DNA from 2 places in the Nocardia sp. NPDC051750 genome. Region 1 is predicted to be linked to the other one. Evidence: riboswitches for the same ligand, from Rfam matches in the RefSeq annotation. Region 1 holds a riboswitch; the other holds the start of a gene.
What was found. Region 1 has a riboswitch for S-adenosylmethionine ahead of ACIA75_RS34480 (homoserine O-acetyltransferase). Riboswitches for the same ligand answer to the same signal wherever they lie in the genome.

Region 1 (5,527 bases):
CGGTGCTCGAGGCCACGGGTCCAGGCGAAGATCGACGCGATCGGGTTGGTCGAAGTCGGCTTGCCCTGCTGATGCTGGCGATAGTGCCGGGTGACCGTGCCGTGCGCGGCCTCGGCCTCACAGGTCCGGCCGTCCGGAGTCAGCAGCACCGAGGTCATCAGGCCGAGCGAGCCGAAGCCCTGCGCGACGGTATCGGACTGCACGTCACCGTCGTAGTTCTTGCAGGCCCAGACGTAGCCGCCCTCCCACTTCATGGAGGAGGCGACCATATCGTCGATCAGCCGGTGCTCGTAGGTCAGGCCGGCCGCCTCGAACTGGGTCTTGAACTCGGCCTCGAACACCGCCTCGAAAGTATCCTTGAACATGCCGTCGTAGGCCTTCAAGATGGTGTTCTTCGTCGACATGTAGACGGGGTAGTTCTGCTGCAGCCCGTAGTTGAACGAGGCGCGCGCGAAATCCTCGATGGACTTCTTGAAGTTGTACATACCCATCACGACGCCGCCGTCTTCCGGCATCTGCACGACCTCGTGCACGATCGGCTCGCTGCCGTCCTCGGGAGTGAAGGTGAGGGTGACGGTGCCGGCCTGGAAGACCTTGAAGTCGGTGGCGCGATACTGGTCGCCGAAGGCATGACGGCCGATGATGATCGGCTTGGTCCAGCCGGGGACCAGGCGCGGAACGTTGGAGATGATGATCGGCGCGCGGAAGATGGTGCCGCCGAGAATGTTGCGGATGGTGCCGTTGGGCGACCGCCACATCTTCTTGAGACCGAATTCCTCGACGCGGGCCTCGTCGGGGGTGATCGTCGCGCATTTCACGCCGACGCCGTGTTCCTTGATGGCATTGGCAGCATCCACGGTGACCTGGTCGTCGGTCTTGTCGCGGTACTCGATGCCGAGGTCGTAGTACTCGAGATTCACGTCGAGGTACGGGTGGATCAGCTTGTCCTTGATGAACTGCCAGATGATCCGGGTCATCTCGTCGCCGTCGAGTTCTACGACGGTGCCTTCAACCTTGATCTTGGACATGGATCTTCGTGTCCTCCTAAGACTGGTGCCCTCATTGCACGGCCAGGCGAACACGCTTGTGAGCGGACCCCAGCTGTTCAACAGACAACGTATACATCCCGCGTTGTCCACGAGACGTCTGGTGTAACCAAGACGAGCGTACTGCTTCGGGTGGTCTCACGGTGCAGCCAGCCCCGGTAGTGAGATCTCACACGGGTGAACCGCGCCACAAGATTACCTGGTAGGGGCGTAGGCCGATTTCGATCCATCAGAGCGCACCGCTACCATGTTGAGCAGGTTATGAGCGCCAGCAACAAGCCCCGGCTCGCTGGCCGGCAACCCTCCTGCTGCGGTGGGGTGCTCCGGGTGATGACCGGGCTTCCGAAAGCCGGGAGCAAGCGCACGTCAGGAGGTCGCCGTTATGTGCCGGTGCTGGTCACGTTGATCCGGCACCCCCGCTTGTCGGCGAGCAACCCCCTATGTCTCTGGAGCACGATATGACCGATGGCAGTATCCCCGGCGCGACCGCTGTCCGAGCGACCCACCGGCAACATCCGGCCGCCGTGCCGCCGACGCCGCGCGGCCGGGACATGATTGATACACATCGGATATTGCCGCGGGATGCGGTCCGTCGCGCGGAAGCCATCGCGTGACGGTGGGCACCGAACCGACCACGGCCGCAGCCGTCGCGCAGTTACCCCCGGCCGACGGCACCCCCGGCCAGATCGATATCGGCGACCTCACCCTGGAGAACGGTGCCAGGGTGCCGGCTGTCCGGCTGACCGTGCAGCGCTGGGGCGAGCTGTCACCCGCCAGGGACAATGTGGTGCTGATCGAGCACGCGCTGACCGGCGACTCCCACGTGGTGGGCGAACCGGATGCCGAACATCCCCAGCCCGGGTGGTGGAACGGGATGGTCGGACCGGGCGCACCGATCGACACCGGCGAATGGTGTGTGGTCGCCACCAACGTGCTCGGCGGCTGTCAGGGCAGCACCGGACCCGCAACGCCGGCCCCGGACGGGGCACCGTGGGGTGCGCGATTCCCGGAAATCTCCATCCGTGATCAGGTGAGCGCCGAGCTGCGCCTGTTCGACCTGCTGGGCATCGACCGCCTGGCCGCGGCGGTCGGCGGATCGATGGGCGGGATGCGGGTCCTGGAGTGGATGCTGTGCGCGCCGGAACGCATCGCTTCGGCCCTGATCCTCGCGGTGGGTGCCCGCGCGACCGCCGACCAGATCGGCACGCAGACCACCCAGATCGCCGCCATCACCGGCGACCCCGACTGGCAGGGCGGGAATTATCACGGCACCGGGCGCGCGCCGACGGCCGGGATGGGTATCGCGCGGCGGATCGCGCATCTCACCTACCGCACCGAGGTCGAACTGGACAGCCGTTTCGGCAACAGCCCGCAGACCGGTGAGGACCCCTGGGAGGGCGGCCGGTACGCGGTGCAGAGCTACCTCGAATACCAGGCCGAGAAACTGGGGAGACGTTTCGACCCGGCCACCTACGTGCTGCTCAGCGAGGCGATGAACCGCCACGATATCGGGCGCGGCCGCGGCGGGATCGACGCGGCGATGGCGAGCACTCCGGTGCCGTGCATCGTGGGCGGAATCGACTCCGACCGGCTGTATCCGCTGCACACCCAGCGGGAGCTGGCGGAGGGGCTGCCCGGCTGCCGGCATTTCGAGGTCATCGCGTCCCGGGACGGCCACGACGCGTTCCTCACCGAAGCCGAGGCCATCGGCAAACTGCTGGACCAGACGATGGACCTGGCCCGTTCCAGCCGCTGAACCGGCCGGTTCAGCCCACGCCCAGCGTATTGATGGTGGCGGCGAGGAAGACGATCGCTGCGCCCAGCAGAGTCAGCGCACCCACATCGAAGGGTCTGCTGCGGACCGCGAGCAAGCCCACCCGCAGTGTCGGCAGGCACAACCGGAACGCGGCCGCGATCAGCGTCGCGCCGCCGAAGAAGAACGCCCCGCGCCGCCACCGGTCCTGCGCGACGAAAACCACGGCGACCGCGATCACCGCAACGACCACCACCATCGGCAGGTGGCAGCGCAGGAACACAGCCAGGCGGTTGCCGGTGCCGGGATCGTCCTCGGTCACAGTCTCGGCGTCGGTCACAGGTGCGATTGTTCCAGACGCCGGCGGTCAGGTCTGCGCGACCGGCTCGTACTCCTCAGCGGTCAAGCCGAAGGTCCAGGCAACGATCCCGGTACGGATACGGTCCACGATCGGCTCGGGGCCGGGTAGCCCCGCACTTTCGTAGGCGCGCCGCACGCCCGCCTCGGCCATGGCCCGGTTGCCGGGTCCGGTGGCGGCGGACAGTGTCCGCCACTGCTCGAATTCGGTCAACGGTTCCCTCGTTCCTGTCTCGCTCACAGTTACCGGCCGCGTCAGTCCGCGACGATCCGGACGGCACCCGGCAGGTACTCGCGTTGCCGCACAACCCGATACCACCCCTTCGGCAGGCCGATCGTGGCATGTTCTTCGTGCACCAGGCTCCCTCCCTCGGGCAGATACAACACCATGGAATTCGGTGTGTGCGGATCGCGGAAGAGCTTGCCGGGTGAGGTGATCGCATGGGCATGCCCGGTCACCTCACCGAGCGCCAGCACCATCCGGCCGCGGCGGTCCCGTGGTGCGGGCCGCCACCTTTCGGCCGATGCGGCAGCCGCCGCACTGTCGATCGGAATGATCAGGGCATCTCCCTTCGGCTGGTACGTGAGCCGAACGTGCCGGCGATTCGCACTGTGACCGGGCGAGCCGTCCGTTCTCGGGCTGCGGATGTCGGTCCGGGTTGGTAGAACGATCGCGGACATCGAGCCGATATCGGCTTCGGGGAGAGGAACAGAGAATGCCCGAGTATCTCGAGCGACTGGAAGAGTTCGGCGGGCTTCCCGTCTTCGATTTCCCGGATTCGCCCGGCGACGCCGCCTGTGCCGACACCATTCCCGCCGATGCGGGGTCGGTGGCCTGGCGGATCGCGGGGTCCGGTTTCGAGGTGGAGGTTCCCTGGCCCGAACATTTCGCGCGGTTCTGCGAACACGTGGACACCACCCGGGTGCGGGCGTTCGTCGTCGGCAACTGGGCCGATCTCTCCGACGGCGAGCCCGAGACGTCCGATCTGGTGGTGGAGGCGATGGTTGCCGCGCGCGCGAAGTTCCCGGCGCTGCGCTCATTGTTCCTCGGCGATATCGAACCGGAGGAAAACGAGATCTCCTGGATCAAGCAGGGTCCGGTCGCCGAGCTGCTGGGGGCCTTCCCGGAGCTGACCGAGTTCGTCGTCCGCGGATCCGAGGAGTTGAGTTTCGCGCCGATCCGGCACGAACGACTGGAGAAACTGACTATGCAGTCCGGTGGCCTGCCCGGCGAGGTGGTCCGCGGTATCGGTGCCGGTGATTTCCCTGCGCTCACCCATCTCGATCTCTGGCTGGGCACCCCGGACTACCTCGGCGACACCATAATCCCGGACCTCGCTCCGATCCTGGCCGGCGACCGATTGCCCAGCTTGAAGCATCTGGCCTTGCGTAACAGCGTGATCCAGGACGAGATCTGCGCTGCCCTGGCCGCGGCACCGGTGGTGGCCCGGCTGGAAACGCTGGATGTCTCGATGGGCACCCTCACCGATACCGGGGCGGCGGCCCTGCTCGCCGGGCAGCCGCTCACCCATCTGCGGACCCTGGATATGCATCACAACTACCTCAGCCCCGAGATGTGTGCACGGCTGCGGGAGACCTTGGAGCCGGGCGTTTTCCTCGATCTGGATCCCGACGATGCCGACAGCTTCATCGACGACGGTGAGGTCCACCGGTACGTGTCGATCAGCGAATGACCGCGGCGGAACCGGCGGACGGTTACCGCTGGGCGGTTGTCGGCAACGGGGCGAACCGGCGGGTCCGGTCGTTCTACGCGGCGGCGGAAGCGGCCGGAACGCGTCCGCCGCGGGTGGTCGAATGGCTCGACGTCCTGCACGCCGGCGGGCACACCTTCGCCGGCGACGAGCTGGTCCGGCTCGATTCGCCCGGGGAGGAACCGGAGGTGGACCGGCTGCTGCGCGGGATCACCGACCCGACCCGGGTGGAAGGCACGGCCCGCTGGTACGCCGGATTCGGTGCCGCCGTGGCCTCGCTGCGCGGCGGGTGCCGGCTCGACGATCCGGCGGAGCTGGCGGTGCTGTTCGACAAACGGTTGTGTCACGCCCGGCTGGCCGCGGCGGAGGTCGCGGTGCCCGAATCTCCGACGTCCGGTCGCACGGCGCCGATCGCCGGCTGGGACGAAGTGCGCGAATACCTGCGGGAGCCGAGCCTGCGGCGGGCGTTCGTGAAAATCGCGCACGGCTCCTCCGCCTCCGGTGTCCTCGCGATCGAAACGCATCCCTCGGGCCGGATCCGGGCAACCACGTCGGTCGAGCTCACCCCGGCCGGTGCCCTGCACAACTCGCTGCGCGTCCGCCGCTACCCCACGGAAGCCGAGATCGCCGCCATCGTCGACCGCCTCGCGCCGGACGGC
Region 2 (5,527 bases), on a different contig from region 1:
CGGAACCCTCGTCGTAGTCGATGTCCTCGGGATCCACGATCACCTCGATCGTGGGCGAATGGTCGAGTTCACGCAGCTCGAGCGGGGTGAACTTGGCCTGCGCCGGCCCGCGGCGGCCGAAGACGTGCACCTCGACAGCCTTGTTGCCCTTCAGGCCCTCGTAGACGTTCGGCGGGATCTCGGTCGGCAGCAGTTCGTCACCGGTCTTGGCGAGCACCCGCGCCACATCGAGCGCGACATTGCCCACCCCCAGCACCGCCACCTTCTCCGCGTCCAGCGGCCAGGTGCGCGGCACATCCGGATGCCCGTCGTACCAGGACACGAAATCGGCGGCACCGTAGGAACCGTCCAGGTCGATACCCGGGATAGGCAACGCCCGGTCGGCGTTGGCGCCGGTGGAGAAGATCACCGCGTCGTAGAAACGCCGCAGATCCGACAGGGTGATATCGGTGCCGTAATCGATATTGCCCAGCAGCCGCACCTGTTCCTTGTCCAGGACCTTGTGCAGCGCGGTCACGATCCCCTTGATCCGCGGATGGTCCGGCGCGACACCGTAACGGATCAGACCGAACGGCGCCGGCATCCGCTCGAACAGGTCGATCGAAACCTCGGCATCCGACTTCATCAACGCGTCAGCGGCATAGATCCCCGCCGGACCAGCCCCCACGATCGCGATCCGAAGCGGGCGATTCGCTTCCTTCTGCTCGGTCATCTGTTACGCGCACCCTTATCGGTCGAAAGAATCACTGGCGTTGTACTTAGCTTAGGCTAAGTTGACGCGTGGCCCGTATGCGCCGTTCTCGCGCCGTCCCGGGGCAGCCGGTTCGCTGCACGTCTTCCCACGTCTCCGCGGCGACTGCTGTGCCGTCCACCCGCGGTCACTCGCAATTCTATCGGGGTGTGGGCGCACCATCGATCCCGGGACCAGGGATGATCATCGGTATGAGCGATGCCGGACCCGCCGACGACCCGTCGGACGCCGACCCGGATACCACCCCGGCACGGCGCACGATCACGCCGTTCGCCGTGGCCGCGGTGATCGCGGCCCTGATCCTGGGCGGCATCCTGCTGATGGGCCTACTGTCGCCCGTTGAGAAAAATGTCACAGATTCCGACCGGATCGCGGGCGCGGTCCGCGACTTCGCCCAAGTGAGCAGCCGCTACGGTCCGGAACCGCCGCGCGAAGCGGTCTGCCCGGGATTCGTTCCCGCCCGCTCACCGCTGGCCGGACGGCTCATGCCCGGCGAGACCGGAAAAGACGTCGAGATCACGAAATTCGGCCCGGTCCAAGTCAACGGCGACAACGCGACCATCGAAGTGACCAGCCGGGTGGAGGACGCGGAAGCAACCTCGACCTGGTGGCTGTTCCACACCGACGGCGAGTGGCGGGTGTGCAACCAGCCGATCGAATGATTTCCCGCCGGGTGTCAACCGGGGTTTGACAGGGTCCGCTCAGGCCGGGCAATCTCATTGCTTAGGTCATGAGTGCCAGCGCCAAGCCCCGGCTCGCTGGTCGGCAACCCTCCTCCGCGGTGGGGTGCTCCGGGTGACGACCTGGCACGCATCGAACGGATGCGGCAAGTGCGGATTCGCAGGAGGTACCACGTATGAGTTATGCAGGTGATATCGGTCCACAGCAGGCCTGGGAACTGCTGGCCGAGAATCCGGACGCCGTCCTCGTGGACGTGCGCACCGAAGCCGAATGGAAGTTCGTCGGCGTTCCCGACACGAGCCCCATCGCCAAGCCGACACTGCTGGTGGAGTGGGTCGATGCCACCGGGGCGCGCAACACGGAATTCCTCGATCAGTTGCGCTCGGCGCTGGGCGACCGGCCGGCCGACGCCCCGGTGCTCTTCCTGTGCCGCTCGGGTCAGCGTTCGGCGCATGCCGCCGACGCGGCGACCGGCGCCGGTATCGCGCCCGCATACAACATCTCCGAAGGATTCGAAGGCCACCTCGACGAGTTCGGGCACCGCGGCGGCGCCGGCTGGCGGGCCCACGGACTGCCCTGGCGGCAGTCGTGATCAGCGGTGGTGCGTTCGAACGCGCGCTGCCCGAGGGTGTCGGCCCGGCCACGCTGGGTGTGCGCGGCGGCCTGAGCCGGTCCGGCTTCGAGGAGACCTCCGAAGCGCTGTACCTGAACTCGGGCTTCGTCTACGCCAGCGCCGAAGCCGCCGAGGCGGCGTTCACCGGCGAGTCCCCGCATTACGTGTACTCCCGCTACGGGAACCCGACGGTGGCCATGTTCCAGGAACGGATGCGGCTGCTCGACGGTGCCGAAGCGTGTTTCGCGACCGCCAGCGGTATGTCCGCAGTGTTCGTCGCGCTCGGCGCGCTCCTGAAGGCGGGTGACCGGCTGGTCGCCGCACGCAGCCTGTTCGGATCGTGTTTCGTGGTGTGCAACGAAATCCTGCCGCGCTGGGGTATCGAGACGGTTTTCGTCGACGGTGAAGATCTCGACCAGTGGGAAGCGGCGCTGGCCGAACCCACCGCCGCGGTGTTCTTCGAAACCCCGGCCAACCCGATGCAGACCCTGGTCGACGTGCGCAAGGTCTGTGAACTCGCGCACGCCGCGGGCGCGAAGGTGGTGCTGGACAACGTATTCGCCACGCCGCTGCTGCAACGCGGGTTCGAACTCGGCGCGGATGTGATCGTGTACTCCGGCACCAAGCACATCGACGGCCAGGGCCGGGTGCTCGGCGGGGCGATCCTCGGGTCGGAGGAGTACATCGAGGGTCCGGTCAAAACCCTCATGCGGCACACCGGTCCGGCACTGAGCCCGTTCAATGCGTGGACGCTGCTCAAGGGCTTGGAAACCATGCCGCTGCGGGTCCGGCAGTCGACCGAGTCCGCGCTGCGCATCGCGCGGTATCTGGACGAACACCCGGCGGTGAGCTGGGTGCGCTACCCGTTCCTGGAATCCCACCCGCAATACAAGCTGGCCGCGGACCAGATGAGCGGCGGCGGGACGGTGGTGACCTTCGAACTGAAAGCATCCGCCGAAGCGGCCAAGGCCCGAGCTTTCGAGATGCTCAATGGATTGCGGATCATCGATATTTCCAACAATCTCGGCGACGCCAAATCCCTCATCACTCATCCCGCGACCACCACGCATCGGGCAATGGGTCCGGAAGGCCGGGCCTCGATCGGATTGTCGGACGCGGTGGTGCGAATCTCGATCGGCCTGGAAGATATCGAAGATCTCCTCGGCGATCTCGACCGAGCATTGGGCTGACCGAGTTCACCGTCGTGAATGAGCGCCCGCGGCACCGGTTTCGTTATGGCATCGGGCGACTGCACCGGCAGGATCGATGCCGATACCGAGTCGGTCCGAACTGGAGCTCGTCCGTTGAGTCCGAATTTTCCGATCCGGCCGATGCATCACGGGCCCCTGATCGTCAGGTGAACGGAGTGCGTACCCGCCCCACCAGTTCGGCGACCGAGTTGAGCACCGTGGTCGGCCGGTAGGGGAAGTGTTCGACCGACATCTTCGTCGAGATCCCGGTGGTCACCAGGATGGTGCGCATTCCGGCCTCCATCCCCGAGATGACGTCGGTGTCCATCCGGTCGCCGATCATCACGCTGGTCTGCGAATGGGCGTCGATCCGGCGCAGTGCCGAGCGCATCATCAACGGGTTCGGTTTGCCGATGTAGTACGGGTCGCGGCCGGTCGCGCGGGTGATCAGGGCCGCTACCGAACCGGTCGCGGGCAGTACACCGTCGCGGGACGGGCCGGTCGGGTCTGGGTTGGTGGCTATGAAACGGGCGCCTCGTTCGACCAGCCGGATCGCGGTGGTGATCGCCTCGAACGAGTAGGTGCGGGTCTCGCCCAGCACCACGTAATCGGGGTCGACCTCGGTCAGCACGTAGCCGATCTCGTGCAAAGCGGTGGTGAGGCCGGACTCACCGACCACGTACGCCGTCCCGCCCGGCCGCTGCTCATTCAGGAAACTCGCGGTGGCCAGGGCCGAGGTCCAGATCGACTGTTCCGGGATGTCCAGCCCCGTCTGCCGGAGCCGGGCCTGCAGGTCGCGTGGGGTGCGGATGGAATTGTTGGTCAGAACCAGGAAGGGGATCTCCTCGGACCGCAGTTCGGCCAGGAATTCATCCGCACCGGGCACCATATGGTCCTCGGATACCAGCACACCGTCCATATCGGTGAGGTAGGACAGGATCGGGTCATCTGTACTCACCCGTCAATTCTGCGCTTCACTCCGTCGGTGGTGGGTATGCCGCGCCCGGAACTCACGGCGTGTGCCCGGTGATCCGGACCACCGGGCACGGCTGTTCAGCGTGCTGGTTATGGTCGAAGCCGGACCGGAAACTGTCCGATCACAAGGCGACAGGAGTGGCGCAACATGGGTGAGCTCAAGCTCGGGTACAAGGCGTCGGCCGAACAATTCGGACCCCGTGAACTGGTGGAACTGGCGGTGCTGGCCGAGGAACACGGCCTCGACAGCGCCACGGTCAGCGATCATTTCCAGCCGTGGCGGCACAAGGGCGGCCATGCGCCGTTCTCGCTGGCCTGGATGGCCGCCGCAGGTGAACGCACCGAACGGATCATGCTCGGCACCTCGGTGCTCACCCCGACCTTCCGATACAACCCGGCCGTGATCGCGCAGGCTTTCGCGACCATGGGCTGCCTGTATCCGGGCCGGGTGATGCTGGGCGTGGGTACCGGTGAGGCGCTGAACGAGATCGCCACCGGATACGCCGGGGAATGGCCGGAGTTCAAGGAACGGTTCGCCCGCCTGCGGGAATCGGTGGACCTCATGCGGGCCCTGTGGACGGGTGCGCGCACCGATTTCGACGGCACCTACTACCGGACGGTGGGCGCGTCGATCTACGACGTCCCCGAGGGCGGTATCCCGGTGTACGTCGCGGCCGGCGGGCCGGTGGTGGCCCGGTACGCGGGGCGTGCGGGCGACGGTTTCATCTGCACCTCCGGCAAAGGCATGGACCTCTATACCGAGAAACTGATGCCGGCGGTCGCCGAGGGCGCGGCGAAGGTCGACCGGGAGGTCTCGACGATCGACCGGATGATCGAAATCAAGATCTCCTACGACACCGACCCGGACCTGGCGCTGGAGAACACCCGCTTCTGGGCACCGCTGTCGCTGACGGCGGAACAGAAGCACAGCATCACCGACCCGATCGAGATGGAGGAAGCGGCCGACGCGCTGCCGATCGAACAGATCGCCAAACGCTGGATCGTCGCCAGCGACCCGGACCAGGCGGTCGAGCTGATCAAGCCGTATGTGGACGCGGGCCTGAACCACCTGGTGTTCCACGCACCCGGTCACGACCAGCGGCGGTTCCTGGACCTGTTCCAGCGCGACCTGGCGCCGCGCCTGCACAAGCTCGGGTAGCGCAGGTTCGCCCCGCGCCGCCGTGGGCGGCGCGGGGAACACCGTTAGGCTCTGTCCCATGGCCGAGGTTGCTGCGTCCAGTGTGTACATCGCGTCGCCGGAGGGCGATACCGGTAAATCGACCGTGGCGCTCGGAGTGCTGCAGATGCTGTGCGCGA

Region 2: linked by a shared signal. The riboswitch ahead of ACIA75_RS02205 (rhodanese-like domain-containing protein) and the one ahead of ACIA75_RS34480 (homoserine O-acetyltransferase) in region 1 are both predicted to bind S-adenosylmethionine.

What each region holds. Positions count from the first base shown of each region.
Region 1 covers NZ_JBITCK010000009.1:215,559-221,085, forward strand. The annotation lists gene ACIA75_RS34475 (NADP-dependent isocitrate dehydrogenase) at 1-1,028, opposite strand, end outside; SAM riboswitch class IV at 1,304-1,414, shown strand; gene ACIA75_RS34480 (homoserine O-acetyltransferase) at 1,657-2,802, shown strand; gene ACIA75_RS34485 (DUF3017 domain-containing protein) at 2,813-3,058, opposite strand; gene ACIA75_RS34490 (hypothetical protein) at 3,167-3,370, opposite strand; gene ACIA75_RS34495 (hypothetical protein) at 3,412-3,636, opposite strand; gene ACIA75_RS34500 (STM4015 family protein) at 3,873-4,850, shown strand; gene ACIA75_RS34505 (STM4014 family protein) at 4,847-5,527, shown strand, end outside.
Region 2 covers NZ_JBITCK010000001.1:510,658-516,184, forward strand. The annotation lists gene ACIA75_RS02195 (FAD-dependent oxidoreductase) at 1-712, opposite strand, end outside; gene ACIA75_RS02200 (hypothetical protein) at 943-1,413, shown strand; SAM riboswitch class IV at 1,478-1,590, shown strand; gene ACIA75_RS02205 (rhodanese-like domain-containing protein) at 1,608-2,024, shown strand; gene ACIA75_RS02210 (O-succinylhomoserine sulfhydrylase) at 2,021-3,235, shown strand; gene ACIA75_RS02215 (HAD-IIA family hydrolase) at 3,399-4,154, opposite strand; gene fgd (glucose-6-phosphate dehydrogenase (coenzyme-F420)) at 4,359-5,369, shown strand; gene pta (phosphate acetyltransferase) at 5,428-5,527, shown strand, end outside.